Regions from separate parts of the Pseudarthrobacter sp. MDT3-1 genome, predicted to be linked through region 1. Evidence: predicted binding sites of a transcription regulator. Region 1 holds the regulator's gene; the other holds the start of a gene.

Evidence for each region. Region 1 encodes HrcA, which represses chaperone genes, less so after heat shock. Its sites were predicted from a motif close to TTNGCACTCGNNNNNNNCGAGTGCNAA; they were not measured.
Region 2: ACX80X_RS02470 (FmdB family zinc ribbon protein) is a predicted target of HrcA. The motif match lies at 9,864-9,890, and genes of this name have one in related genera.

The regions. Positions count from the first base shown of each region.
Region 1 covers NZ_JBTNDX010000003.1:254,733-264,261, forward strand. The annotation lists gene ACX80X_RS03845 (PhoH family protein) at 1-422, opposite strand, end outside; gene ACX80X_RS03850 (GerMN domain-containing protein) at 799-1,755, shown strand; gene ACX80X_RS03855 (16S rRNA (uracil(1498)-N(3))-methyltransferase) at 1,777-2,559, opposite strand; gene dnaJ (molecular chaperone DnaJ) at 2,562-3,689, opposite strand; gene hrcA (heat-inducible transcriptional repressor HrcA) at 3,767-4,780, opposite strand; gene ACX80X_RS03870 (DUF3097 domain-containing protein) at 4,928-5,776, shown strand; gene ACX80X_RS03875 (DUF4870 domain-containing protein) at 5,905-6,324, shown strand; gene hemW (radical SAM family heme chaperone HemW) at 6,394-7,623, opposite strand; gene lepA (translation elongation factor 4) at 7,660-9,513, opposite strand.
Region 2 covers NZ_JBTNDX010000002.1:229,518-249,818, reverse strand. The annotation lists gene ACX80X_RS02505 (glycerol-3-phosphate dehydrogenase/oxidase) at 1-746, shown strand, start outside; gene ACX80X_RS02500 (PTS sugar transporter subunit IIA) at 792-1,280, shown strand; gene ACX80X_RS02495 (SURF1 family protein) at 1,401-2,252, shown strand; gene ACX80X_RS02490 (DUF3817 domain-containing protein) at 2,249-2,749, shown strand; gene guaA (glutamine-hydrolyzing GMP synthase) at 2,850-4,439, shown strand; gene ACX80X_RS02480 (AAA family ATPase) at 4,569-8,675, shown strand; gene cpaB (Flp pilus assembly protein CpaB) at 8,695-9,441, opposite strand; gene ACX80X_RS02470 (FmdB family zinc ribbon protein) at 9,540-9,803, opposite strand; gene ACX80X_RS02465 (5-formyltetrahydrofolate cyclo-ligase) at 9,919-10,539, opposite strand; gene galU (UTP--glucose-1-phosphate uridylyltransferase GalU) at 10,647-11,552, shown strand; gene ACX80X_RS02455 (GNAT family N-acetyltransferase) at 11,558-12,175, shown strand; gene ACX80X_RS02450 (hypothetical protein) at 12,324-13,229, shown strand; tRNA gene ACX80X_RS02445 (tRNA-Ala) at 13,369-13,441, shown strand; gene ACX80X_RS02440 (ABC-F family ATP-binding cassette domain-containing protein) at 13,513-15,108, shown strand; gene corA (magnesium/cobalt transporter CorA) at 15,146-16,141, opposite strand; gene ACX80X_RS02430 (DUF1761 domain-containing protein) at 16,143-16,568, opposite strand; gene ACX80X_RS02425 (Lrp/AsnC family transcriptional regulator) at 16,578-17,114, opposite strand; gene ACX80X_RS02420 (MFS transporter) at 17,283-18,524, shown strand; gene ACX80X_RS02415 (Lrp/AsnC family transcriptional regulator) at 18,521-19,024, opposite strand; gene ACX80X_RS02410 (MFS transporter) at 19,146-20,301, opposite strand, start outside.

The DNA.
Region 1 (9,529 bases):
TTCAGGGTCTTGGGCCGGATGGTCTTCCCCCGGCTGGAGAGGATGTCATGGGTGAGGACGTCCACAGGGTTCTGCAATGACTGGCTGCGGAGCAACGAGACGAGCTGCTGCAACACCGCGGGGCTGATGACTGTGCCACGGGCCACGAGACCGCGAACTTCATGCAGCAGCCGCATGATGCGGGGAACTTCGTCGGCAGGGCCGCTCATGGACAGTTCGTTTCCACGGACGTGGAAGTTAACGGACGGGAACTGCTCTTCTATGTAACGCAAGGCCTCATCATGGCTGCCGAGCGATTGGACCATCTGATCGGAGTTGTCGAAGAGAACCACCTCCGTCCGAACACCGGGAAGTGAATGGGGGAATTCTCCGGCGGCGCGTTCAGTATTGAGCCGGCGCTTTCCGTTCGCTGATTCAGTCATGGTGCTGGCCCGCAGGCCCGTGGTCTCCTCCAGTTCGAAACTTAAATGCCGCCGACTGCTGCGTGGACGGGGCTGTTGCCGAGCACGCCGGAGCCAGCGGAGTCCTTCCATCTTACGCCAGGCGGCGCCTCCCAGCAGCGCCCGGTGGTCTCCGGCAAGGGCTCCCGTCACCGGCCTACTGCGGGACGGTCGGCGTCATTAGGTATCAACTTCATATCGGGCTCATATCGTTCCCGTTGCAGTTGCGCCGCCCGCCCGTATTCGGTCCTTTTGGCGGGGCTGGCTATGCGATGCTGGAAATCAAGGCCGTCGGGGGGACCGGCTCCCGAGGCCCAGGCCTCACCATTTCACCGCCAGGAAGGACAGGGCCACGAGAATGCCGGAAACAGCTACCCCCCTCACTTCCAAACGCGTCGCGCCGCGTTTTCGTCCGCAACGTTTCCTGGGCCTGCTGCCAGCATTCCTCCTTCTCACCGGTTGTATCGCGGAACCCAGCCCTGAGCCCAACCTGACGGCAAACTCCAGTGCTGCCGCCACCGGCTCCCCCGGAGCACCTTCCACCAGTGCGCCCCTGGAAACTACACAGTCCTCGAATAAGGCACCGGTCTACTGGATTGGCCGAAGCAACAGCAACGTGTTCCTATACCGGGAGTTCCGGGACGTGCCGGAGCAGGAGAATCCAGTGACCCGCGCCCTGCGGGCCATGATGTCCGAGAAGCCGCTGGACCCGGATTTCTTCACGCCTTGGCAGGATCCCGAGAAACTCGCCTCGTCCATCTCCGGCAAGAACGTCATTACCGTCGACGTCTCGGAGGATGCCTTTAACAGCAATCTCGACGCCGACATGGCCGGCCGCGCCATTCAGCAGCTGGTCTTTACCGCTACGGCAGCGGCTGCGAGTTCCGGCCTGATCGATTCCGGCCAGCAGATCCAGGTCAGGATCCTGGTGGATAGCCACACCGATTACGTTGCCTTCGACCACGTCCAGCTTGGCGACCCCATGTCCCGAGCTGCCGGAATGGTGGCGCCCGTGTGGATCATCGATCCGCAGGAAGGGACTGATTTGGCCGGCGGAAGCGTCAAGATCACCGGCCGCAGCACCGTTCCGGGCGGTAAGCTCCGCTGGCAGATCCTGCGGGCCGAAGCGAACGGGAACAAGGCGCCCTACCTGACCGGGGAGACCACTGCAGCTGCCGAAGCCGCCCAGTCCGGAGTCTTTACGCTTGCCCTTAGCCTGTCCTCGGGGAGTTACGAGCTCCGCGTTTCGCAGGTGGATGCGGCCGGCACCAGCCAGGAGCTGAATGTGGATACGCGGAACTTCAACGTCCGGTAGCAGCATGCGCAGCAGGCGGCCTCAGGATACCGGGGCTGTCCAGCGTCCCAGTACATCGCTCGCCAGAACAACCGCTGCCGGTCCGGCCGTGGATGACCTCAGGACGTGGTGTCCCAGGAGCGCCGTCACGGCGCCGGCGTCGCAAAGCCGGGTGACTTCGCGAGGACTGATTCCGCCTTCCGGGCCAACGATGAGCAGAATTTCCAGGGGTCCGGCGCCAGCCTGGTTGCCCTGCCATGCTTCCAGGACAGACCGGAGCGGCCGGACCGCGTCTTCGTGCAGGATTACGGCCAGATCCGCTGCCGCCACGGCCGCCCCAAGGCCTGGCGTTTCGACGGCGGCGCGCACCTCGGGGATCCAGGCGCGGCGTGCCTGCTTGGCGGCGGCAGTGACCACGGACTGCCATTTTGCGTGGGCCTTGGCCGCGCGCTCACCCTTCCAGCGGACAATTGATCGCTCGGACTGCCAGGGAACTACGGCATCGATCCCGAGTTCGGTTGCCGTTTCCACGGCCATTTCATCGCGGTCCCCCTTGGCCAGGGCCTGCACCAGCACCAGCCGGATATCGGGCCGGTCCTCCACCACGAGGGCGGAGCATTCCACGGTGAGCTCCGCGGGCGACGCCGAGACAACAGTTCCTGTCAGCCGCTTTCCGGCGCCGTCGGCAATGTCCACTGCTTCTCCGGGAGATAGCCGTTTTACGGTCACGGCGTGGCGTGCCTCCGGCCCTTGAAGGACAAAACGGGCACCGGGCACCAGCTCGTCCAGCGACCCGGCACCGCTGAAGAAAACGGGATTGCTCACCGTTACAGGTTACCGAACCGGTCCCGCAGCTTGGCAAAGACGCCGCCGCTGGCAGCCAGCTTGCCTTCCGTGAACTGCTCGCCCCGCAGCTTCGCCAGCTGCCGCAGGAGATCCTCCTGCGCGGCATCGAGCTTGGCCGGCGTCTCCACCTGCAGATGGACCATCAGGTCCCCGCGGCCGTAACCGCGCAGGTGCGTCACGCCGAGTCCACGGAGCGTGATGATCTCTCCGGACTGCGTCCCTGCCTTGACGTCGATTTCCTGCAGCCCGTCAAAGGTTTCCAGTGACAGCTCGGTGCCCAGGGCGGCGGCAGTCATCGGGATGTGCAGCGTTGCGTGCAGGTCGTCACCGTCGCGCGCGTAGGTGGCGTCGTTGTTGACCCGGAGTTCCACGTACAGGTCCCCGGACGGTCCGCCGGCCGGGCCTGCTTCGCCCTGCCCGGAGAGCTGGATCCGGGTGCCTGTGGCAACACCGGCCGGCACCTTGATGGTGAGCGACCGCCGGCTGCGGATGCGGCCTTGGCCGCTGCATTCGTTGCAGGGGTCCTTGATGACCGTCCCGAAGCCTTCGCAGCTGCCACACGGGGCCGCCGTCATGACCTGGCCCAGGATGGAGCGAACCGCCCGCTGGACCTGGCCGCTGCCGCCGCAGATATCGCAGCGCACAGGGTGGCTGCCTTCGCGGCAGCATGACCCGTTGCAGGTGGGGCAGGTGACGGCTGTGTCCACTTCGAGTTTCCGGTTGACGCCGAACACGGCATCGCGGAGTTCGATCCGTACACTGATCAGCGCGTCCTGGCCGCGGCGGACCCGGGACGCGGGGCCGGAGGTGCCGCCGGCCCCGAAGAACGTGTCGAAGATGTCCTGGAACGCGAAGCCCTGGCCGGAGTATCCGCCGCCGCCGAACCCGTTGTCGGTGCCGTTCTCATTGCCGGTGGTGTCATAGATCCGGCGCTTCTGCGGGTCCGAAAGTACCTCGTAGGCATGGGTCACGGCCTTGAAGCGGTCCGATGCATCGTCCCCGGGGTTTACGTCCGGGTGAAGAGTGCGGGCCAGCTTGCGGTAGGCCTTCTTGATCTCTTCCCCGGTGGCTTCCGGCGAGACTCCGAGGACGTCGTAGTGGCTGCTCAAAGTTCGTATCTCTTCCTTGTTGTACTGCCGGCAGCCGGGCTGCCGGCACTGCTCTTCGTGCCTGGACCGCGGTGCTGTTACGGACCCAGAATTCTTGAAAGGTAACGGGCTACTGCCCTGACGGCGGCCATGGTGGTGGGATAGTCCATCCGCGTAGGGCCGAGCACACCGATCTTGGCAGTGCTGTCTGGTCCGTAGCCCGTGGCCACCACGGAGGCTTCCGCGAGCCCGTCGTACGGGTTTTCACGCCCGATGCTGACTGCCACGCCCCTCGGATCCTGCGCCATGTCGCTCAGGAGGCGCAGCAGGACAACCTGCTCCTCGAGCGCTTCCAGGACCGGCCCGATACTGAGCGGAAAATCCACATTGGAGCGGGCGAGGTTCGCCGTTCCGGCCATGACCATGCGTTCCTCCCGGCTGCTGTGGGCGAGCGTTTCCAGCCCGTGGGCCAAGGCCTGGGCCGCCGCGCGCTGGCCCGGGCTGACGGACAAAACGACTCCCGGCAGCGAGGGGGTCAGCCGGCTCAGCGAGATGCCCGCGAGTGATCCGAGGAAGTGTGACCGCAGCGCGGCGATGGCGTCGTCGCCGAGGTCCTGGCCGATGTCGATCACGCGCTGCTCGACCTTGCCGGTGGTGGCGATGAGGACCACCAGGACCTGCCGGGGCGCGAGCAGGACGAATTCGATGTGGCGGATGGTGGCGCGGCTCAGATGCGGATACTGCACTACGGCGACCTGGTTGGTCAGCTGCGACAGCATCCTGACGGTCCTGTCAAGGACGTCGTCCAGATCGTCGGCGCCCTCCAGCAGCGACTGGATTGCACGCCGTTCCGCATGGGAAAGCGGCTTTACCGCTGAAATCTGGTCCACAAACAGCCGATAGCCTTTGTCTGTGGGGATCCGTCCGGCGCTGGTGTGCGGGGCCGTGATCAGGCCGTCGTCTTCCAAGGCCGCCATGTCGTTGCGGATGGTGGCACTGGACACGCCGAGGTGGTGGCGTTCCACGAGCGCTTTTGAACCTACTGGCTCGCGGGAGTGCACATAGTCCTCCACGATGGCGCGCAGTACTTCGAGTTTGCGCGGCTCGCTCATATTCCACCTCCATCCGTGGTCACTGCAGGGTTAGCACTCGACATGCCTAAGTGCTAACAGTCTAATATGAGTCACCCCGTTGTTAGCATTGGTACCGCTCCGGGCGAAATTCCGGGCCAGGATCTAGCGGCAAGGCGGAATCAATCCATGCAGTACCAGAACTGGGGTCCGCAGGAGATCACCGCGCCTGTGAGAAGCGAACTCCCCGAGGTCCCCGTGGAACGTGGCATGGTTCTCGAAGACGCCCAGTCAGGCTGGGTGGGAGCGGTGACCCGGGTGGAGAAGTCCGGGGGCATGCATGTCGTGGCCCTCGAAGACCGGCGCGGCAAGTCCCGGTCCTTCCGGCTGGGCTTCGGGTTCCTCCTGGAGGGGCAGCCCATCCGGCTCGTTCCCCCGGCGCCCGGGCAGGCCGCCCCCGTGGCCGCCGGCCGGACGGCGTCCGGCTCGTTCCGCGTGGCCGGCCAGCGCGCCCAGGTGGCCAAAGCCAGCAGAATCTGGGTGGAGGGAAAGCACGACGCCGAACTCGTGGAAAAAGTCTGGGGTGACGATCTCCGCGTAGAGGGCATCGTCGTCGAGCCTTTGCATGGCATTGATGACCTGGCAGGGGCGGTGGCCGCATTCGGTCCCGGTCCAGGGCGGCGGCTGGGGGTCCTGGTGGACCACCTGGTGCCGGACTCGAAGGAGTGGCGCATCGCGGCTGCCGTGATGGCCTCCCCCGGCGCGGTGGGGAATGTCCTGATCGTCGGGCACCCTTACGTTGACGTGTGGCAGGCCATCCGGCCCGCTGTACTGGGCATCGAGCAATGGCCGGTGGTGCCGCGCGGGCAGGACTGGAAGACCGGAATCCTGGCAGCGTTCGGCTGGCCGCACTCCACCAAGGAAGACATCGGGCTTGGCTGGCAAAAGCTGCTGGGCGCTGTCCGCAGCTACGCGGACCTGGAAGCATCACTCCTCGGGAGAGTGGAGGAAGTCATCGACTTCCTGACGGTGCCCTGACACCGGATCCGGCTCCTGGCGGCAGCATTTGGTGGCTGAACCAGTATTCTTGGTACTGCGGAGGCTGCCGTTGCTTCACTCCGGCATTCTCCAACCCAGCACCATTGCACTTTCGAAGGAAGAAAACCGTGGCACAAAACGCACGCGAGCACCGGGACGACCACGGCGGCCAGGGCCGTTCCGAGTACCAGGGCGTTCCGGCTAACGCGCTGCCCCTGACGGCCAGCGAAGACCGCCAGTGGGCCACACTGGCACACTTCGGCGGGATCCTCGGCTGTGTTCCGTCACTGCTGATCTACCTGATTTTCCGTGAGCGCGGGCCGTTTACCGCCCAGGAATCCAAGGAAGCGCTGAACTTCAGCCTGCCGCCCACCATCGCGGCGCTGGTGGCCAATCTCCTGGTGTTCATTCCGGTGGTGGGAAACATCTTCGCCGTCATCGCCACCCTGATCTGGATTGCCCTGACCTGCTTCTCCGTGGCCGCAGGTATCCATGTCAACAAGGGCCAGCCCCACCGTTACCAGTACAACCTGCGCTGGATCAAGTAGTCCCCACCGTCACCCTAAACCTCCTCCAGGGAACCCTGCGGGCGTGGGCCCACCAGCTTGTCCGGCAGGTCAGCCTGGCAGGATCCTTCGGACCACGGCGTCGGCCAGCAGGCGGCCCTTCAGGGTCAATACCAGCGTGCCGTGGAAGGCAGCCGGTGGCTCCACCAGGCCGTCGGCAATGAGCCCGGCCACGGCGTGACGGCCGTGGTCGCCCAGCGTTGACGTTGCCAGCCCCGACACGAGCCGGGCCTCAAGCATCACGCGCTCAACGTCGCGGGTTTCGGCGTCCAGCGTTTCCCGCCCGGCGGCCGGCGACAGGCCCTGAGCGAGCCGTCCGGCGTAGGCCGTGGGGTGCTTGACGTTCCACCACCGCACCCCGCCGACGTGTGAATGTGCACCTGGCCCGATGCCCCACCAGTCGTCCCCGCGCCAGTACGCGAGGTTGTGCCGGCATGCCTGCTCCGGCGTCCGGGACCAGTTGCTGACCTCATACCAGCTAAGGCCAGCAGCGCCGATCAGCTGGTCGGCGAGTTCGTATTTGTCGGCGTGGTCGTCGTCGTCGATTCCCGGGACTTCACCCCGGCGGATCTGGGCGGCCAGCTTGGTGCCGTCCTCAACGATCAGCGCGTAGGCACTGATGTGGTCAGGCTCGTAGGACAGTGCCGTCTCCAGTGAGAACCGCCAGTCCTCCAGGGACTCCCCCGGCGTCCCGTAGATCAGGTCCAGGCTCACGGCCAGTCCGGCATCGCGCGCCCACTGCACCACCTGCGGCACGCGGCTGGGCGTGTGCGTGCGGTCCAGGACCTTCAGTACATGGGGAACGGCAGACTGCATGCCAAAGGAAACCCGGGTGAAACCGGCATCGGCCAGGACCTGAAGGGATGCAGGGGTGACCGAGTCCGGGTTTGCTTCGGTAGTCACTTCGGCGCCGGGTTCCAGGCCCCAGTGCCCGACGGCGGCCGTCAGGATCCGCGCTAGGTCTTCCGCCGGGAGCAGCGTGGGAGTGCCGCCGCCGAAGAAGACTGTGCTCAGCGGCCGGTCCGGGAGACCCGAGTTCCGCAGGACTGTGGCGGCAAAGTCGACTTCGGACACGGCCGTGGTGGCGTAGGCGTCCTGTGACGCCCCGCCGCCCAGCTCGGTGGCCGTGTAGGTGTTGAAGTCGCAGTATCCGCAACGAACAGCGCAGAACGGGATGTGCACGTACAGCCCGAAGGCCCGGTCCGCCGCACCGGCCACTGCCTGGGCGGGCAGCAGACCGTCCGACGGCGCGGGGTCACCGAGCGGAAGAATGCTAGGCATTGCAGGGGCCTCCGGTGTTGCCGGCCACTGTCATCACTACTTCTTGGCCTTGTCCTTGGACTCGTCGGTGGTCAGCGCAGCGATGAAGGCTTCCTGGGGGACCTCAACGCGGCCCACCATCTTCATGCGCTTTTTGCCTTCCTTCTGCTTCTCCAGCAGTTTGCGCTTACGGGAAATGTCGCCGCCGTAGCACTTGGCCAGAACGTCCTTGCGGATGGCGCGGATGCTTTCCCGGGCGATGATCCTGGAGCCGATGGCAGCCTGGATGGGCACTTCGAACTGCTGGCGGGGAATGAGCTCGCGCAGTTTGCCGGTCATCATTACACCGTAGGCATAGGCCTTCTCGCGGTGCGTGATGGCGGAGAAGGCATCCACCTGTTCGCCTTGGAGCATGATGTCCACCTTGACCAGGTCGGCCACCTGCTCGCCGTCGGCTTTCCAGTCCAGCGAGCCGTAGCCCCGGGTCTTGGATTTGAGGATGTCAAAGAAATCGAACACGATCTCAGCGAGTGGCAGCCGGTAGCGGATTTCGACCCTGTCCTCGGACAGGTAGTCCATGCCGCCAATAACGCCTCGGCGGCTTTGGCAGAGCTCCATGATGGCGCCCACAAACTCATTCGGCGCCAGGATGGTGGCGGCCACCATCGGCTCGCGGACCTCTGCGATCTTGCCGGAAGGGTATTCGCTGGGGTTGGTCACATGGACCACCTTCTTGTCCTCCAGCGTCACTTCATACTCCACGTTGGGGGCGGTGGAGATCAGGTCGAGATTGTATTCGCGTTCAAGCCGCTCCCTGGTGATTTCCAGGTGGAGCAGGCCGAGGAAGCCGACGCGGAAGCCGAAGCCGAGCGCGGCCGACGTTTCGGGCTCGTACACCAGTGCGGCGTCGTTGAGCATCAGCTTCTCCAGCGCATCGCGGAGCACCGGGTAGTCCGTGCCGTCCAGCGGGTACAGGCCGGAGAAGACCATCGGCTTGGCATCGGCATATCCGGGAAGGGAGACTGTGGCAGGCTTGGCAAGGTTGGTGACGGTGTCGCCGACCTTGGACAGGCGGACGTCCTTCACACCGGTGATGAGGTAGCCCACTTCGCCAACCCCAAGACCCTTGGAGGGGGTGGGCTCCGGGGAGCTCACTCCGATCTCGAGGAGTTCGTGGGTGGCCCGGGTGGACATCATCTGGATGCGTTCACGGGGGTGGAGCATGCCGTCAACCACACGGACGTAGGTAACCACACCGCGGTACGTGTCGTAGACCGAGTCGAAGATCATGGCGCGCGCGGGGGCGTTCGGGTCCCCCACGGGGGCCGGCAGATCGCGGACGATCTTGTCCAGCAGGACCTCGACGCCCATGCCGGTCTTGCCGGAGACGCGGAGCACGTCGTCGGGGTCGCCGCCGATCAGGCTGGCCAGTTCCGCCGCGTACTTCTCAGGCTGGGCTGCCGGGAGGTCGATCTTGTTCAGCACGGGGATGATGGTGAGGTTGTTTTCCATCGCCAGGTACAGGTTCGCGAGGGTCTGCGCCTCAATGCCCTGCGCCGCGTCAACGAGCAGCACTGCGCCTTCGCAGGCGGCCAGCGAACGGGACACTTCGTAGGTGAAGTCCACGTGGCCGGGGGTGTCGATCATGTTCAGCGCGTAGCTGGTCCCGTCGAGTTCCCAGGGCATGCGGACCGCCTGGGACTTAATGGTGATACCGCGTTCGCGCTCAATGTCCATGCGGTCCAGGTACTGGGCCTTCATATCGCGGGACTTAACCACCCCGGTGAACTGCAGCATGCGGTCAGCCAGGGTGGATTTACCGTGGTCAATGTGCGCGATGATGCAGAAATTCCGAATGATGGCCGGATCAGTCGCGGCGGGCACCGGGGCGGTGCGGGCCATGGGAGACACGCAGGGTCCTTACTGT
Region 2 (20,301 bases), on a different contig from region 1:
AGCACGTCAACCGGGTCCTGAAACGCCCGCTGACCAGGGAGGATGTTGAAGGCGTCTACGCCGGACTGCGCCCGCTCCTGGCGGGGGAGAACGATTCCACGGCGAAACTGTCCCGTGAACACATCGTGGCCCACCCCGTACCGGGCCTGGTGGTGGTGGCCGGCGGCAAATGGACCACCTACCGGGTTATGGCCAAGGACGCCGTGGACGAGGCCACCCGCACCATGGATGAGCGGGTCCCGGCGAGCTGTACCGAAACCATCCCGCTGCTCGGTGCCAGCGGCTTCAAGGCTGCATGGAACCGCAGGAGCAGGACCGCTGAAGAGTCCGGCGTGCACGTGGCCCGGGTAGAGCACCTGCTCAACCGTTACGGGTCCATGACTCCGGAGGTGCTGGACATCATCGCCCGGAATCCTGAATTGGCGGAGCCGTTGCCCGGTGCTGACGACTACCTGCAGGCCGAAGCCGTCTACGCCGCAACCCACGAGGGCGCCCGGCACGTCCATGACGTCCTGACCCGGCGGACCCGCATCTCCATCGAGGCCTGGGACCGTGGCGTGTCGGCGGTGCCGGTTGTCGCTAAACTGATGGGCGAAGTCCTTGGCTGGAGCGATGTGCAGCGCGAAAGCGAAATAAAGCACTACATAGCACGCGTTGAAGCTGAACGGCTGAGCCAGCAGCAGCCGGATGACGAATCCGCCGACGCCGCACGGCTGGGCGTGGAGGACATCGTCCCTTTGCGCTGAGGCGGCACCGCACACCAGCAATTCTCCTGACTGAAGGGACACGCCTTGGCGGAACCACTTGACCGGTACGATGCCGATCTCACCACCTCCGATTTGGTGATTCTGGAGTTGGAGGCAACGGACAAGTCGGACGCCGCGGCGCAACTGGCAGAACGCCTCTTCGCCGCCGGGCGGGTCACGGACTTGCCGCGGTTCCTGGAGCACGTCAACGCCCGCGAACACCAGCTCGCCACCGGCCTGCCGGGCGGGATCGGGCTCCCGCACGCCCGCAGCGAGTTCGTCTCGCGGACGTCCATCGCCGTGGGCATCACCAAGTACGGCCACTCCCTGGACTTCGGTGCCGCCGACGGTCCGGCCACGGTTATTCTGCTGATCGCCACCCCTGCAAGCTCGTTTTCCGATCATCTGGAAGTCCTGGCCACCCTGGCTCGCTCCCTGTCCAAGGAGTCCTTCCGGGAGTCGCTGCGGCGGGCCTACGATGCCGAAGTCATCGCCGAGCTCATCAACTCCAGCCTGGTGTTCTTCGACCATTGAGTGGGGCAGGCCCTTTCGTGTCGACTCCGTCGCCACGTAGGGACCCTGCTGCCCCACTCCAAGGCCGGGACGTACCTGGTCGTTTAGTTGTTCTACAGAGGAACGAAGTACGGTTAACACGTGTGGAAAACAGCCCTTAAGCCCCGATGGATCGCAGGCCTGGTCTTCGCGATCGCGGTCTCAGGGGTGTTTGTCCTGCTCAGCCAGTGGCAGTTCGGTCGGTCCACGCAGCCCGAAGTTGTGGTCAGTCCCGCCACCGAGGACGTCAGGATGCTGACGGAGACGCTTGAGCCCGGAGTCTTCTTCCCCGGTTCAGTGTCAGACCAGATGGTCTCCGCCGAGGGAACCTACGACCCCGCAAAACAGGTCCTGGTGCCAGGCCGCCTGAAGAATGGTGCGAACGGCTACTGGGTGGTTTCCGCCTTCGCCGTGACCGGAGCGCCCGCGCTCACCGGCGTCGCTGCTTCACCCCAGACCTGGATTCCAGTAGCCCGCGGCTGGGTGGCGGATCCCGACGACGCCGGCGCACCGCCGTCGGGCGTTGTGAACCTGACCGGACGGCTGCTGCCGTCAGAATCACCGCTGCCGGCCACCGCACCGGAAGCCGGCCGCGCCTCCGCCGTGTCTGTTGCCGAACTCATCAACTACTGGGACGTCAGCATGTACCCGGGATTCGTGGCCGCAGCTTCCGAACTGGCGTCCGGGTCCGACCTGTCCGCCGCGGCGGTTGATGGTGCCCTGAAGCCCTTGGAAATCGGCCCCCAGCCGCCCGCGCAGCAGGTCAACTGGCTCAATCTCTTCTACTCGCTCGAATGGGTGGTGTTCGCCGGCTTCGCCCTGTTTATCTGGTGGCGCCTGGTCAAGGACGACTATCGGCGGGACCTCGAAGAGGAACACGACGACGATCCTCACCTGGGTACAGCGCCCACCCCAGCAACTTCTGAACAGCTCCAACAAAAGGTAAAGCCATGATCGAACCGAAACCGGCCGTCCAGCAGGATTCTCCGCAGGGCAAGGGCAAGAAGCGCCGCTTCGGCGGTACCGAGCGGCAGATCCGTTCCGCCCTGAAGTTCTACAAGGTGCTGGCGTACCTCACCGGCGCCATGCTGCTGCTGCTCTGCGCCGAACTCATCGCACGTTACGCCTTTGGCCAGTACCTGTTTGCCGGTGGCACCAACGCCGTCACGGGCCAACCGTTCGGCTTGGGTTTCGCCGACGCCGAGCCCAAGGGCGTGGTGGGCGGTGCGAACATCTCCGTCGCCGTGCTGATCGTCCACGGCTGGATGTACGTGGTGTACCTGATCTCCAACTTCCGCCTCTGGACTCTGATGCGGTGGCCGTTCACGAAGCTCGTCCTTCTGGCCCTGGGCGGCGTGGTGCCGTTCCTGTCCTTCGTGGTGGAGAAGAAGTTGCACGCCGAGGTGGAAGCCGAACTGGCCGCGAACCCGCAGGCCGCACAGCGGTACTGAACGCTGCAGCGGTGGGGGAGTCCCGCCGTCGGACGTTCACTGCGTCACACCCACGGTCCTGAATGTGCGGCGGGGCAACCGCGCAAAGTAGGCTAGTACGGTGACTACTCCCACTGCATCCCAGACTTCCCAGAAGCCGGTGCTGGTTGTTGACTACGGTGCCCAGTACGCGCAGCTGATTGCCCGCCGCGTCCGGGAAGCGAATGTGTATTCGGAAGTGGTTCCGCATACCTTCACCACCGAGCAGCTCCTGGCCAAGGACCCCGCCGCCATCATCCTTTCCGGTGGCCCCTCCAGCGTTTACGCGGACGGGGCACCCTCCGTCGGCGCCGACCTCTTTGAGGCCGGAATCCCGGTCTTCGGCATCTGCTATGGCTTCCAGGCCATGGCCAACGCCCTGGGCGGGAAGGTCGACAAGACGGGCCTGCGCGAGTACGGCTCCACCCAGACCACCATCCTCGGCGAGGGCCGCTCCGTCCTCGAGGGGATGCCGCAGCACCAGAACACCTGGATGAGCCACGGCGACTCCGTGCACGAGGCGCCCGAAGGCTTCGAAGTGCTGGCGACGACGGCCGGCGCTGAAGTGGCTGCCTTCGCCAACGAAGAGAAGGCCCTCTACGGCGTGCAGTGGCACCCCGAGGTCAAGCACTCGGCCTATGGCCAGCAGGTGCTGGAAAACTTCCTGTTCAAGGGCGCAAAGCTGGAGCCCAACTGGACCACGGGGAACATCCTCGAGGAGCAGGTGGACCGGATCCGTAAGCAGATCGGCGACGCCCGGGTTATCTGCGGGCTCTCCGGCGGCGTTGACTCCGCCGTTGCAGCGGCACTCGTCCAGCGGGCCGTCGGTGACCAGCTGACCTGTGTGTTCGTGGACCACGGCCTGCTGCGCGAAGGCGAAGCCGAGCAGGTGGAACGCGACTTCGTTGCCGCCACGGGCGTCAAGCTGTATGTAGCCAACGAGCAGGAGCGCTTCCTGTCCGCCCTGGCCGGCGTCAGCGATCCGGAAACCAAGCGCAAGATCATCGGCCGCGAGTTCATCCGCGCGTTCGAAGAGGCCGAGCTGGCCATCATCGCCGAGGCCGCGGCCCATGGCGAGAAGATCAAGTTCCTGGTCCAGGGCACGCTGTACCCGGACGTCGTCGAATCCGGCGGCGGGGAAGGTGCTGCGAACATCAAGAGCCACCACAATGTCGGTGGCCTTCCCGAGGACCTGCAGTTCGAACTGGTGGAACCGCTCCGGGCACTGTTCAAGGACGAGGTCCGCGCCGTCGGCGCCCAGCTGGGCCTGCCGCAGGAAATCGTCGGCCGCCAGCCGTTCCCCGGCCCCGGCCTGGGAATCCGCATCGTCGGCGACATCACGCAGGAGCGACTGGATCTGCTCCGCAAGGCGGACGCCATCGCGCGTGCCGAGCTGACCGCCGCCGGGCTGGACAACGAGGTGTGGCAGATGCCTGTGGTCCTGCTGGCCGACGTCCGCAGTGTGGGCGTCATGGGTGACGGCCGCACCTACGGCCACCCGATTGTGCTCCGCCCCGTTTCGTCCGAGGACGCCATGACGGCGGACTGGTCCCGCCTGCCGTACGATCTCCTGGCCCGGATTTCGAACCGGATCACCAACGAGGTGGAAGGCGTCAACCGCGTGGTGCTGGACGTGACCAGCAAGCCGCCGGGAACCATCGAGTGGGAATAACAGTGTGAGTGGCCGGTCTCCGTCAGCGGAGGCCGGCCATTGCTGTCATCCGTTGAAATCCGCCGCAATTTGGCCTGATCCAGTGTTGCGGTCTCTCATCCCGGCTCCTTTGCGGCTACGCTCGAAAGTATGCCGGTATGGTCCAGGGCGTCACGTGCAAACGCAGAAAAGAAGGCAGTAGTGTCAGTTGGTCAAGGCCACGCGGAGGGTTCTGAGGAGCTCGGAAAATGGCTGTCCGGGCTTAAACCCGTCACCGGGGCAGACTCCATGCTGCGTTTCACCAAGACCCCCGAAGGTTCCATTGACCTGACCCATGCGCACCCGTCAGGTCTGGCCCAGCTCATGGCCGGCCGCCGCACACGGTTGTCCACACTCATCCGCGACCACCAGCAGTACGTCGTCGCGGCCCGGGCATCGCGGAACATCCGCTCGAAAATCTTCGAACTCGGTAATGACCGTGGCATAGATGCCGGTTACCTTTCCGCAGGCACCGTTGTGTGGACCTCCGCTGTTGGTGGCAAACCCCAGCGGGTTTCCGCGCCGGTGATGCTCACCGCAATCTCGCTCACGGTCCGCCCGGGTGAGGACGACTACGAACTGCAGCTCACCGAGCAGGCCAACATCAACCCGGCCCTTGTCCGGCACCTGAAGACCATCCATGGCATTGTTTTTGACGTCAACGCCGTGACTCGCCTCGCGTACAGCACCGCACGCTTCGATCCCCAGCCTGTCCTGGATAAGCTTGCAACCCTCATCCGGCCCATCCATGGCGCCGAGGCCCAGCACAATCTGCTGGTGTCCACTTTTGCGGACCTCTCCGGCAACCTGGACGACCCCTGGATCAATGAGGGCAACCCGCTGGTCACCGCCCTGGCCAAGGCGGCCAGCGGTGAAGTCATTGATGTACCCGCGCCGGACCCCTCCCGCTTCCCGAGCGTGGACGCGCGCCACCCGGACGACGAACTCCTCCTTCTCGATGCCGATCCGGACCAGCAGTACGTCATTGATGCCGCCCGCGCAGGAGACTCGCTGGTGGTCAGCAGCCCGCCGGGCACGGGACAGACCCAGACGGCCATCAACACCATCGGTGCACTGGTGGACGCTGGGCGGTCAGTCCTGGTGGTGGGTGACCGCCGGGCCAGCCTGAATGAAGTATCGGCACAACTGGAATCGCTGGGACTTGAATCCATCCTGTTCCAGCTCTCCGGCACAGCCACACCACAGCAGCTCAAGGCCCAGCTGGTGCGGGCCATCGTACGGAACGAAAAGTCACTCGAACCGCAGCTGGGGAACCTCCACCGGACCCTCACCGAGCACCGGCACGCCCTGATGGACCACGTGGCGTCCCTGCATAACGTGCGCCAGCGCTGGGGCTGCTCGCCGTATCAGGCCATGCAGTCACTGGCCGAGCTGACCTCCATCCACCCCGCCCCCGCCACCACGGTGCGGCTCAAGCGCAGTGTGCTGGACAGCATCCGCGACCGCAACGAGCTCGCCGGCAGGCTTCGCCGCGCTGCCGAGCTTGGCAGCTTCAGCCGCGCCTCCACTACCAGCCCGTGGCACGGCGCCCGGCTGCTCACCCGCAAGGAGACCGAGGAGGCCCAGGAACTCGCCCGGTCAGTGGCCAGGAACCTGCCTGTCCTGCGCGACCGGATGAACAGCGTGGCCGAACATGCCGAAATCCGGCTTGGCACGTCCTTCTCGGAGTGGGGGGAGCAGCTCGAACTCCTCGTGGCTGTCCGCGAAAGCCTCGACAAGTTCACACCGGACATCTTCGACAGGCCGGTCAACGATCTCATCTCCGCCACGGCGTCCTCCGCCTGGCGCCGGGAGCGGAATGTCGACATGGCCTCCATGCAGCGTTCCCGCCTTCGCCGCGTCGCGAAGGAGTACGTCCGTCCGGGCGTCCACATCACCGATCTCCACAGCTCGCTGGTGCTGGTGCAGGACCAGCGTGCCCTCTGGTCCGGCTACGCCACCTCGCAGCGCCATCCGGCCGTCCCCTCGGGCCTTGCCGAAATGAACGTGATGTACCGGTCGCTGGACCGGGAGCTGACCCAGCTGGGTGAAGCCCTCCGGCACACCCAGGCCGGCGGGTCGCTGGCAACGGCCCGCTATGAGGAACTCATGGAGCGGCTGGAGCGGCTCGTGGCCGACACCCACACGCTGAAAACGCTGCCCGAGCGCACGCTGCTTGTGGAAAACATGCGCGAGCACGGCCTGGGGGAGCTCCTCGCCGATCTTGCGGAGCGGGAGGTTCCCGCAGAGTCCGTCGCAGCCGAGCTTGAGCTGGCCTGGTGGCAGTCCGCGCTGGAAGCGATGATCAGCGGCGACGATTACCTGGCCATGTCTGACGGGGACGCACTCCGGCAGCTTGAGGCCGAATACCGGCTCGCGGACAACGCCCATATTGCCAGCGGCGCGGCGCGCCTGCGCTGGGACCTGTCCGACCGGTGGCGGGCCGCGCTTGCGGAACACCCGCGCCAGGCCCAACTCCTCAGGAGCCTGCTTAAGGACGGCCGGGTTACCCTCGCCGCGCTGACGGCCCAGGCCGCCGAGCTGGTCCCCATGCTGGTGCCGGTCTGGTCGGTCAGCCCGTACCTCATGACCGGGCTCCTGCCGGCCGAACAGCGCTTCGACGCCGTGGTCATCCTGGACGCCGAAGCGACGTCGCTGCAGGCCGTCCTGCCCGCCATCGCCCGCGCCAGGCAGGTCATTGCTTTCGGTGATGACAAGATTGCCAGCCCCCGGACGTTCACTGTGGGTGTTGAGCGGCTGGCCGCCGGTGAAGCGGCCCACCAGCGCGTCGAAAGCGCGTTCTCGGCGCTGTCTGCCATCCTGCCTGTCTGGCGGTTGAATTTTGTCTACCGCGCGGTTGACGAGGACCTGGTCCTGCAGCTGAGCAAGAACTCTTACGACGGCGCCCTCCGCAGGCTCCCCGAGGGACAGTCCGCCACGGGCTTGGATAGGGCGCTCCTGGTGGAGTACCTTCCCGACGGCACCGGACTGCCCAGTGCCGACCACGAAGGCGTCGAATCCGTGGTGGCCGAGGTCAACCGGGTGGTGCAGCTGGTCTTTGAGCACGCCCGGACACGGCCGCGCACATCGCTGGCAGTGGTCACCGCCAGCCTTCGCCATGCTGCCCGGATCGGTGAGTCCATTCGTCTTCAGCTCCCGAACCACCCGGGCCTGGCCAGCTTCTTCAGCGCAGGATCCGAGTCGTTCCGGGTGGTTGACCTTGAGCGGGCGCAGGGCCTGGTCCGTGACCACGTGATCTTCTCACCCGGTTTTGGCCGCACTCCGCACGGCCGGGCGCTGCACAACTTCGGACCCCTGTCCGCTGAGGGCGGGCGGGAAAAATTCGCTTTGGCGATGACGCGTGCACGGCGTTCACTCCACGTCCTGACGTGTTTCCAGCCCGAAGACCTCGATCACACGCGGCTGTCCTACGGCGCGGTGGACTTCTACGAGCTCCTCAACCGTGAGATTGCGGGAAAGACTGATCTCGGAACTCCGGCCTCGCGTGCCGCCGCCAGTGAGCAGGCGCTTGGGGCCGATCCCCTCGTCGCCGATCTTGGTGACCGGCTGCGTGCCCGCGGCGCCCGCGTCTGGCACCAGTACGACGGCGTGATTGACGTGGTGACCGCAGCAGACCCGCTCAGCACCATGGGTCAGGACGACGCCGAGATTCCGCGGCCGGTGGCCATAGAATCGGACGGCACGGAGCAATACCGCACCATGAGTGTCCGTGAGCGAAGCCGGCTCCGTCCGCAGCTGCTGGAACGGATGGGCTGGCGGTACATGCCGCTGTGGACCATCGAAGTCTTCACGGACCCGTCCGCCTGCGCGGACCGGATCGCGGGTTACCTGGGCCTTGAGAATGTTCTGCCGCCCGGACGGGGCACGGCCTCGGGCGGGTTCTTTGACGAGGACATGGACCCGCTCGCGCTTGCGAGCGAAGGAAACGAAGGGAACGACGACCAGGCCGGACGCCTGGCCAGTGAGGAGGCGGTTGTTGTGACCCCACGGAACGCCGATCAGGCAGATACACACGGTAACGACCAGGCGGACGACGCACGAAACGGGAACGCGGCTGTGCCGGAGCGCCAGCTGCCTGGGGCCGCGGGCATCCTGCCCAACAAGGCTGCGGAGGATGATCCGAAGCGCTGGGGCGATGGCCCCGACAACGATCACGACGCATGGCTGAAGGAAAACAAGCCGCCGCACTGGGGCTGACCTCCAGTCTGCAGCGGCGTCACCCGGCCCCGCCCTCGGGTCCCACCAGGACGAAAAACAGCTTACCCTGTGTGGAGGCCCCCGCCAGCCGGGCAGCCTGCTCCGGGGCTGCTGCCACGACGATCAGCCCGTCGGTTTCGCCGGTGCCCAACCACTGACCCGTCTTGCCGCCTTGTCCTGACGTCCACAGGACGGGAACGGAGGAAGCCAGCACCTCTGAGGGGGATTGCTGGTCGTAGCCGTTCGCCCCGGTCAGCACCACGTTGACCAGTTGCCCGGGCGATACGAGCTGGATGGAGGAAGCATCGGCCATCCTCAAGGGCACGGCAGCGGAGCCCGGTGGCGTTCCGGTCAGGAGACCGGGACCCAGCAGCAGGGAGTCCGTCACCAGTTGGCCCTTCCGCAACGGGGCTGCCAGTTGCTTTCCCGCGGCGTCACCGGTGTCGGACATAGACCCGGCAGTGAGCATCCCCGGCGGGATCTTCGTTGCCGTCAGGTCCGTGGCTGTCAAGGCCGTGCCTGCGGGGAGATCCCGCGCCGCCGCCAACACCGAGACCGTATCGGCGGGCGGGGGAGTGAGCTGATGGACCGTTATCCCGGCAGCAAGGCAGAGCAGGAGCGCTATTGCGAGGCGCCGGTTCCGGCCCAGCAAGGACAACAGCCTGTGGCCACCCGCGCCCCGCGAGCGTGCTGACGGGAGCGGGCGGCGGACCGGGAGTCCCGGCGGGGCGGATCCGCGGCTGGAACGAAAGAGGGTAGCGGGCATGCGAACCACGCTACGTACCGGCAACCACGTCCGACAGGAGCGAAGGTGCCTATGTGGACAACTGTGCCGCCGGCGTCGTACGTCTTTTTAACCGGAGGTCAGCTGGCCGCAGCGGCGGTGGCAGGTGCCGGCGCCGGTGCGGCCGCGGGGGCGGAGGGGGCAGCCGAAACGGTGCTTCCCTTTGCATCCCGGGAGTCGGTCCGGTAGAAACCGGAGCCCTTGAAGACCACGCCCACGCTGTTGAACTTCTTGCGCAAGGCGCCCTGGCACTCCGGGCATGAAGTCAGGGTGCTGTCGGTAAACGACTGGAAAACGTCGAAGGCGTGGCCGCAATCCTTGCAGGCGTAAGCATAAGTGGGCACTGGTGATCCTCCTCGGGGGCAAACGAGAGGTCCTGTACTGCGTTGAGCGGAAACTGTCCATTAGCAGTCGCAGGGCCTGAGTGCCAATTCTATCACCCCGGAAAGTAGCCCTGCCTCAGGCCGGGTCCGGCAGCCGGATCAAACCTGAGGGCGTGAGCGCGGCCGGAACCCTCCGGTCGAAGTCTTCGGCGGGAATGCTTCCGGCCGGAAGCAGCTCGGATTCGAAGACGACGGCCGCAAACGGGATCTCGAGGCCGTCCCCGGCCAGGGCGGCCAGCAGCACGTCATAGTAGCCGCCGCCCTGGCCGATGCGGTTGCCGTCCCTGTCCACGGCCGTGGCGGGGATGAAGAGGGCAGCAACGGACGCCATGATGCCGAGGTCAAGGCGAGGTCCAGCAGGTTCCAGCACCGGTGCATAGCGGCTGCGGACAAACTCGACGCCGGGGGTCCAGTACGTCCAGCTCAGCCTGCGGCCGGGTTCACAGACAGGGAGCAGGATGGTGTGGCCGCGGCGGTGGAGTTCGCTGATCAGGGGCAGCGTGGGCGGCTCTGGGGCCACGCCCAGGTAGGCACAAAAAGTCGACGGCGTCCCACCGGTCAGTTGTTCGGCCCATGCGGCGCCGTGGACGGCCAGGGCGGCACCGGCCGCGTCGCGCTGGGTGGCGTCCGTCGCGGCGCGGCGCGCACGATGGCGTGCGCGGATGTCCGCCTTGGCTTCGCTACTTCCTTGGGACATGCCGCTCCTTCTCTGCCGTTAGGGTGGCCGTTGCAGCGTCTGCGCCGCGCCGGCTCAGGAGCCACCAATAATTACTGAATGGTCAGCCCCTCCGTTAGATTAGTCCAGTGACTACCACTCAGCAGACAGTACGCAAGGCCGTTATTCCCGCTGCCGGACTCGGCACCAGGTTCCTGCCGGCCACAAAAGCCATGCCCAAGGAAATGCTCCCGGTGGTGGACAAGCCGGCCATCCAGTACGTGGTTGAAGAGGCTGTCAATGTTGGCCTTAACGACATCCTGATGATCACGGGACGCAACAAGCGTGCCCTGGAGGACCACTTCGACAGGGTTCCTTCGTTGGAGGACACCCTGGAAGCCAAGGGCGACCTGGCGAAGCTTGAGTCCATCCAGGCAGCCAGCAACCTCGGTGACATCCACTACGTCCGCCAGGGTGACCCCAACGGCCTGGGCCACGCAGTACTGCGTGCAAAGCAGCACGTCGGCAACGAACCGTTTGCAGTCCTCCTGGGCGACGACCTGATCGATGCGCGGGACGAACTCCTCAGCACCATGATCGAAGTCCAGTCCAAGACCGGCGGATCGGTGGTGGCCCTCATCGAGGTGGAGCCCTCCCAGATCAGTGCCTACGGATGTGCCGACGTGCAGGAGATCGACGGTGAAGGCTACGTCAGGATCAACAAGCTCGTCGAAAAGCCCAGCGTGGACGAGGCGCCCTCAAACCTGGCCGTCATTGGCCGCTACGTCCTCCACCCCGCAGTTTTTGACGTACTCGAGCACACTGGCCCCGGCCGGGGCGGGGAAATCCAACTGACCGACGCCCTGCAGGAACTGGCAGCCGGCGAAGGTGACGGCTACGGAGTTTACGGCGTGGTCTTCCGCGGCCGCCGCTACGACACCGGTGACAAGCTCAGCTACCTCAAGGCCTGCGTCCAGCTCGCCATTGACAGCGACGACCTTGGCCCCGGTCTGCGGGAGTGGCTGCCGGGCTTCACGGCCGGCCTCGCTAAATAACTGCCGTGCGCCCCGGACCCATCTGGCCCGTGACACTCGAATGCGGCGACCTGATCCTGCGCCCCATCCGGTACCGGGACAAGAAGGAATGGACCCAGGTCCGTGGGCGCAACAGCGAGTGGCTGGCGCCCTGGGAAGCATCCAATCCGGCACCTGGCGGTGCCCTGCCTGACTACCGGCAGATGGTGCGGTCCTTGAAAATCCAGGCCGCCCAGGGGACGGCCTTGCCGTTCCTGATCACTGAGCGCACACCCAGGTTGGCCGCCCCGGTCATCGTTGGCCAGCTGACTGTTTCCTCGATTGTGTGGGGTTCGGCCATGATGGCGACTCTGGGGTACTGGGTTGACCAGGCGCGCGCCGGTCACGGCATCGCACCCACGGCGGTGGCCATGGCCACTGACCATTGTTTCCAAGCAATGGGCCTGCACCGGATGGAGATCAACATCCGGCCCGAGAATGGCCCCAGCCTGCGCGTGGTTGAGAAGCTGGGCTTCCGCGACGAAGGCTACCGTCCACGCTTCCTTCACATCAACGGCGAGTGGGCGGACCACCGGTCCTTCGCGCTGACCGCTGACGAGGTCCCGGAGGGGCTGCTCGCCCCGTGGCTCGCGTCCCGGTCCTGACCCGCCGGACCTGAACCCGGCATGGGTACTTCCAAGGTCATAAATCCAATGAATTGCCACGTTGCCGGCGACACACCGTGGCTAATGCGGGGGCGGCTGCCCTAATGCTCATACGGTTTTGATTGTGGACTTCCCCCTAAGCAGCTCAGTGATCCTTGTGGTTGCCGTTGTGCTCTGGATCGTATGGGTTGCGCCCTACGTTCTGCGGAACCGCCGGCACCAGGCCCAGGCCGCTGGCGACTTCCTGGCGGAAGTACCAGCCATTGAATCATCGGACCCGAGAGCCGGGACGGTACTGAACATCACCGCCCAGCAGGAGAAAGCCATGGAGATCAGGAAGAGCCCCGAGACCGCAACGGAAACGTCCGGCAGTTTTACGACGGGCGGCGCGTTCCGGATCCGCTATGGCAGGACGGGGATCGCCCTCATTGGTGTCCTGGCGTTGCTGACCGCGTTTGTTTCGGGTGTTCTTCTGCCGTTCGGAATCGGAAGCGCCCTGCTGCCGGTCGCCGGCCTTGCCACCACCATTGCAGCCGTCTTCGTGCTGCGTTTCCTGGCTGTGCGTGACCGCAAAGCCAAAGTGAACGCAGCGTTCCGCTCAGCGATGAGTGCCCCCGTGCGGCGTCAGGGATCTATCGCCACGGACACCGCGGCGCGTCCGGCAGCCCGGCCGGAAAGCCGGCTCTTTGACGCAGAGGCCCACCAGCCCAAGCCGAAGCCAAAGCCGCTGACAGCGATGGAACTCCGGGAAGCCGCACTGGCCGTCGCCGTTGCCGCCGGAGATGCCAGCGCCGCCGCCGCTTCGCTGGCGCCGGCCGACACAACCTGGGAACCGGTGGACGTGCCAAAGCCGGTGTACGTTGAGGCCGCCAAGGCCGAACGTCCGGCGCCCCAGCCGCTTGACCTTCCCGAGGCGCCCAAAGCCGTCGGTAAGCCGTCCCTGAAGCAGGGCGTTACCGCAGCCACGCCCGCCGCGCCTGCCGCCAAGCCCCTCACCAAGGCGCAGAGCGCCCTGAGCAACCTCGACGACGTCCTGCAGCGCCGCCGCGCCTGATACCTCGCGAGGTTCGCCCAAGCAGCACGAGCCCCGGTCGTCAGTGCGGGCGCGGAGTGTCAATTCGCAATGCGGGACGAAAATTTGTAGCCTAAGGTCACCGGTACCGCCGTTCCTTCCCGGGGACACGGACTGTTCCGGGGCTATAGCTCAGTTGGTAGAGCGCTTCGTTCGCATCGAAGAGGTCAGGAGTTCGAATCTCCTTAGCTCCACACATCATCTGTCTGGCCAGAACCGTGTTTCCCAGGCCCGCAGTTAGCTAGCACTGGATTGGACACCATCAATGAGTTTGATCCGGCTGAACGACGTCAACGTGAGCTTTGACAAAACCCAGGTTCTCCGCGAAGCATTTTTCAAGCTTGAAGCCGGGGACAGGGTTGGCCTGATCGGCAAGAACGGTTCGGGCAAGTCCACCATCCTGAAGCTGATCCAAGGCCAGGTGGCTCCCGATTCCGGGACCGTAGCCGTCGAGCTCGGAACCAAGGCCGCCTACTTCTCCCAGTTCTCGGAGCTGAACGGCGAATCCACCATAGCGGAGGTCCTGGACGGCCTGTTCGCCCACGTCAAGGAGATCGAAGCCGAACTTGCCGGCATCGACGCGGCCATCGCCGCCGACTCCTCCGACGCAGCGCGGCTGGATGAGCTGATCCACCGCCAGTCGGAACTCTTTGAGGCGATGGACCGTTTGGATGGCTGGGACTATCAGCGCAGCATCGATAAAGTGCTCACCACCCTCGGCTTCAGCGACCACCACCGCACCTGCGCCATCGATGAACTCTCCGGCGGCTGGCGGAACCGGGCAGCGCTGGCAAAGATCCTGCTGGAAGCCCCGGACGTCCTCCTGCTTGATGAACCCACCAACTACCTTGACGTGGCCGGCGTCGAATGGCTCGAAGGCTGGTTCCGGACCTTCAAAGGCGCTGCGATCATCGTCTCGCACGACCGGAAGTTCCTGGACTCCGTTGTCACCCGGATCATCGAAGTGGAGAACTTCCACCTCCACGAATACCCGGGAAACTTCGCCGAATACGTGGTGGCGAAGCAGTTCAAGCTCAAGAGCCTGGAGAGCCAGTTCGTTCACGAGTCCGAGCTGCTGGCCTTCGAGGCCGAAGGCATCTCCGACCGGCGGGAAGCGGCCAAGGCGGCCGGCAAGGGACTGGCAAACCAGCTGGCCAGGATCAAGAAGTCCCGGGCGCCACGGCCCGTGGACCAGATCATCACGGAGATTTACGGCGGCCTGTACGTCAAGGATGTCCTGTGCCGGGTGGAATCCCTGAGCAAGGCCTACGGCGGCCGTACGCTGTTCAGCGGCCTCAGTTTCGAGATCGGGCGCGGCAACCGCATCGCCGTCATCGGATCCAACGGCAGTGGCAAGACCACGCTGCTCCGGGCACTCACCGGCGAAGAGCCAGCCGATTCAGGCAGCGTGGCCTGGGCCAAGGGCGCCGGAATGGTCTCCTACAACCAGGTCCTGGAAGAACTGGACGACGACGACACGGTCACCCATGCGGTCAACGCGATGCCTGACAGCCTGGCCCTGACTGCGACGAAGAAGTCGGTGAACAGGTTCCTTGCCATGTTCCAGTTCTCCGAAGCTGATCTCAAGCAAAAGATCGGCAACCTCTCAGGCGGCCAGCGCGCCCGTGTGGCCATGGCCCAATGCCTGCTCTCGGGTGCTTCGGTGCTGCTGCTGGATGAGCCGACCAACCACCTGGACCTCTCCAGTACCCAAGTTATGGAACGCGCCCTGCTGCATTTCCCGGGAGCAGTGGTTGTGGTCAGCCACGACCGCTTCTTCACCGACAAGATTGCCAACCGCCGGCTGGTATTCAGCGCTGCAGACTCAGGCCACGGGAGTGTGGAACTCCACGTCGCCTGAGGTTCGGCGGAGCCCGGGGGCCCCGGAGCCGCCAGCCCTACAGCCAGCCTTTCCTCTTGAAAATGGCGTACATCAGGCCTGCGGTGCCGGCCATCAGCGCGATGGCCATCGGGTAGCCAATGGCCCAGTGGAGTTCGGGCATGTGGTCGAAGTTCATTCCGTAGACGCCGGCCACGAAGGACGGTGCAAAGAAGATCGCCGCCCAGGAGGAGATCTTCTTCACCTGTTCGTTCTGTTCGGCGCTGGCCTGGTTCTGCCGGTTGGCGGTCAGCGTTCCGTCCAGCGTGAGGGCGTTCTGCAACAGATCACGGAATGAATCGGCGCGCGAGATGACTCTCTCCACATGGTCCTCGACGTCCCGCAGGCTGTGCTGCAGTTCAGAGTCCACGCCGTACTTTTCAAAGCCACGCTTGAGCTGCTGCATCATGTCCGGCAGGGGATGGATGGCGCGCTGGAACTGGATCACTTCGCGGGCCAGTTCATAGATGCGGCGGGAGACGGTGGTGTCCCCGCTGAAGAGCTGGTCCTCGATCTCGTCAATGTCGTTTTCCAGCCCGGCCACCACCGGTGCGTAGTCGTCCACCACCAGGTCCAGCAGCGCGTAGAGAACGGCTTCCGGGCCGTGTCGGAGCAGGTCGGGTCGGCCCTCCAAGCGGCGCCTCACCCGGGCGACGCCGGCCATTTCGGCGTGGCGGATGGTGACCACGAAATTCCGGCCCGTGAAGATGTGCAGCTCGCCGAACTCCACGGTCTCGGTGGCGTCCAGGTACCGCGCCGGGCGGAGCACCGTAAAGAGGTTGTCCTCGTAGCGCTCAAGCTTGGGCCGCTGGTGCGCCGAGATGGCGTCCTCCACAGCCAGGGCGTGCAGCCCGAATTCGGTGGCAACGGACGTCATTTCCGCCGCCGTGGGCCGGTATAGCCCGATCCAGGCCATGCCCCCGTGCTCGGCGAGCGTTTCGAAGGTCTGTTCCAGGCTCTCCGGTTCCGCGCTGCGGACGCCGTCCACGTAGACGGCATTGTCGATGATGGTCACGTCAGGACATTGCCCCGATGATCGCGCCGGCCACCGTCATGGCGAGCAGGTCGTGTCCGGAATCGATCAGGGTGACCGTTGTCCGGCGGCCGGCGAACCCGTTATGGATGACGTGCCCGCCGGCGCGGAACACCAGCGCGAGCACCAGGGCGAACCCGCCGCCCGCCACAGCGTTGTCCAGGCCCAGCTTGCTGATCAGGACAGCCAGCAGGACGGCGGTCAGGGCGGCGGTGACCATCATGGGAACCCAGATCCCCGCGCCGCCGCTGATGTTCTTGAGGTCCTCTTCAGTCTTTCCGATGGCGGCCATCCACCGCTTGCCCAGCACGGCCGGCATGTACCAGAAAAAGCCGATGGCCATGCTCGAGATGAAGGCCAGCGCCACGGCGAGCCAGTTGATCTGTGAAATATGCGAAAGCCAATCCATGCTGGAATCCTAACTGCCTTCGGCGGGCCCGCCGCCGCGCTCGGTCAATTGCTTGGGCCGTGTTGGGGTGCCGGGCACGGCCTGTGCGAGGCGCCTGATCAGGGGTTCGGTCCGGTAAGGAATATGGGTGTGGAGAGCCAGGACAGTTTCGGTCCGGATGACGCCCTTGATGCGGAGGATCTGGCGGAGGGCGGACTGCAGGTTGTGCGTATCGGTGGCCACCACACGGCACCACACGTCACCCCGCCCCGAGATCTCATGGACCTCCAGGACCTGGGGGAGCAGCCGGAGGGCGCCCACGACTCCGTCCAGTTCCCGGTGCGTCACTTCGATCGTAACGAAGGCGACGACGTCGTACCCCACGGCCTCGAGGTCGATCTCGCGGCCGCCGTCGTGCAGCACTCCGGCCCGGAGCAGGCGCCGGACCCGCGACTGCGCTGTGTTGCGCGCAATCCCCAGCGCCTCGGCTAACTCGCCGATCTGGATGCGGGGATCGTGGATGAGTTCCAGGAGGATCTTCAGGTCAGTGGGATCAAGGGTAGGCAAACTGTCACTTTCAGTTATTGGCGCCGTAAAGAATTGCGTATTTTGCTCAATTGTTTCACGGACAAGCGCCCAAACCGTCACCTCTGAAGCATTCTATAGGTATCAATTTCCCCCGGGGGCGGCCTCCCACAAGGACCTCCCTCCCCGGTCGACGCCAAGGCAGCGCCAATGACAGTCTTTAATGAACTCCGCATGCGTCCGGCTACCGCCGGGCGTCAGGGCTGGGATGCATCCACCACCGCACGGCTGGCGATGGCCTGCGCCGTCATCTTCACCTTGCTGGTCGGTGCGAACCTGGCCACGCCCCTGTATCCGCTGCTCCAGGCAAACCTTGGCCTCTCGGCACTCGGCGTCACGGCGGCCTTTGCCAGCTATGTCCTGGCCCTGGTGGCAACGCTGATGCTGGCCGGGCACTGGTCGGACCACATCGGCCGGCGGGCGGCGCTCATCCTGGCTGTACTCGCCGGACTGGCGGGCAGTTGGGTCTTCTCGCAGGCCGAAAACCTGGTGGCGCTCTCTGCCGGACGGGCCCTTCAGGGTGTGGCCGTTGCCCTGGCCACGGGTGCCAGCGCAGCCGCACTGCGGGAACTGCTCCCGACCCGGCCGGAGTGGGCCACCCGTTTCACACTGCTGGCGACGGCGGGAGGCGTGGCGGCCGGTCCGGTCATCGGCGGCCTGCTGTCGCTGCTGCCCGGGCCCACCACGGCCCCGTACTATGTTCACTCGCTCGTCCTGGCGGCAATGCTGGTGCCGCTGTACCTGCTTCAGGCCCGGCCGGCCATCAAGCCTCCGGTCGGCCGTCGGCCGGTCCTGGTCCTGGCTCCCCGCCGGCCTTCGGTATTCACCGAGGCGAGGGGCGCTTTCTGGCTTGCGGCCGCCGTCGGCTTCCTCAGCTTCTCCGTCTTTGGATTTTGCCTCTCGCTGGCACCGGCGTATTTCGCCCCGATCATTCAGACCGATTCACGGCCGTTGATCGGCGCCTTGGCCGGGTTGACGCTGGCCGCCTCCGCCCTGAGCCAGGTGCTGTCCGTGCGGGGCCGCTTTGTAGTGCCCGTGGGGCTGGCGGTCCTGGGAGCCTCGGTGCTGCTCCTGGCTGCAGCGGCCGCCTGGAGCAGTCCGCTGCTGCTGGCCGTTGCCAGCGTCTGCGCGGGGCTGGGCCAGGGGGTCGCCTTCCGGACGGTCTTCAATGATGTGGCTGCCAAGGTGGAATCGTCACAGCACGCCCAGGTCATCAGCACGGTTTATGTCATCACGTACCTGGGCAGCGCCGTACCGGTCATCGGGCTGGGCTGGGCAATCGCGGTGTTCGGGCTGCCGACGGCGGTCGCGGGCTTCGTGGTGCTGTGCAGCGCCGCCGCACTGGCGCTGTCCGCCGTCACGCTTCGGACGGCGCTGCAGCGGACAGGCTAGTCCGGCAGCGGGCCGTGGTTCCCCTGGATGTGCTCAAAGACGAGGGTGGTCTCGGTGTGGCCCACCACGGGGTCGGTGGCGAGATTGTCCAGGACCCAGTCCCGTAGGTCCTCGGTGCTGGCAACGGCGATGTGCAGCAGGTAATCCACGGAGCCTGACGTGTGGAAGGTGGAGAGGACCGCGGGCAGGTGCGGAACGCGGGCTGTAAAGCGGTCGATCTGGTCCCTGTCGTGGGCCCGCAGCCGGACGGCCACAAGCGCCTGGACGGACCTGCCGATGGCCGAGAGTCTGAGCTTCGCCTCAAATCCCTGGACAATGCCACGTTCGGACAATGCGCGGGTCCGCATGAGCGCGGTGGACGGTGCAATGCCCACCAGTTCTGCCAACTGCTTGTTGGAGATCCGGGCATCGTCCACCAAGGCGGCCAGAAGCCGTTCATCGATGGCATCCAGCGGCTCAACGTGGCTGGCCGGCCGGATGCTTTTTGGGTTGCTGCTCATGGAATCTCCTTGAATGTCCGTCAGTTCATCCTAGACGCCGGATTCCTGTTGATCACCCCGGAACGCAACCATCCCTGCCGAACAACCGCCAGACACACGTGCCATTTAATGGCGGATAGTTCTACGGCCGCGCGGCGTCCGCCTGCCCTTGCGTGGCGGCCCGTGCGGTTTCGTCGTTCCCCCGGGGATGTACGACGGCGACTGTCACCGCTGTGATGCATGCCAGGGCCATGATTGCCACGGCAAGCGCCGTCCAGCCCAGGGACTGGAACACCAGTCCGCCCGCCCAGCCGATGACGCTCGAGCCCAGGTAATAGGCCAGGTTGTAGAGCGACGATGCCTGGGCGCGGCCGGTGGTGGCGATGTTTCCGGTCCAGCCTGCGCCGATGCTGTGCGCCGCGAAGAAGCCGCCCGTGAAGATCACCAGGCCAGCAAGGATCAGGGCGAGCAGCTGCGTAAGCGTCAGCGCCAGCCCGGCCACCATCAGGACGATGCCAGCCAGCAGTACATTCCTGCGGCCAAACCTGGCCGTCAACCCGCCGGCCCAGCGGGAAGAGAACGTTCCGGAAAGGTACGCAAGGAAGATCAGGCTGATCAGGGTGGCAGGCAGCGTGAAAGGCTCAGCGGTCAGCCGGAAGCCGAGGTAGTTGTAGACGGCCACAAACCCGCCCATCATCAGGAAGGCCTGCGTGTAGAGCGCCAGCAGCCGGGGATTGCGCACATGCCCGCCGAGCGTCGCCATGGCACCGCGCAGCCCGGCGGCCTTGGCGGCGGTGAATCCCTTCGCCTGCGGTACCAGACCCAGGAAGAGCACCGCGGCCACTGTTGCCAGCAGGGACACAGCCAGGGCGGCAGTGCGCCAGCCCCAGAGCTCACCTACCGGGCCTGCCACGAGCCGGCCGGCCAGCCCGCCCAGCGTTGTGCCGGCAACGTAGCTGCCTGCGGCCATGGCCGCATGGGCCCTGTTCACTTCCTCGTTCAGGTAGGCGATGGCGATGGCCGGGATCCCGCCCAGCGCCATGCCTTCCAGCAGCCGCAAGGCAAGCAGGGCGCCGAAAGTGGGGGCGAGCGGTACCAGCAAGCCCAGGATAGTGGCGGCGGAGATGCCCCATGCCATGGCCTTGACCCTGCCGATCCTGTCCGCGAGGAAGGACCACGGAATGACGGTGATAGCCAGGCCCACCGTGGCCAGCGAAATGGTCAGCGCGGCCTCTGCCGCGGTCACCTTCAGGTCTGCCGCCAGGAGCGGCAAGACCGCCTGGGTGGAGTAGAGCTGG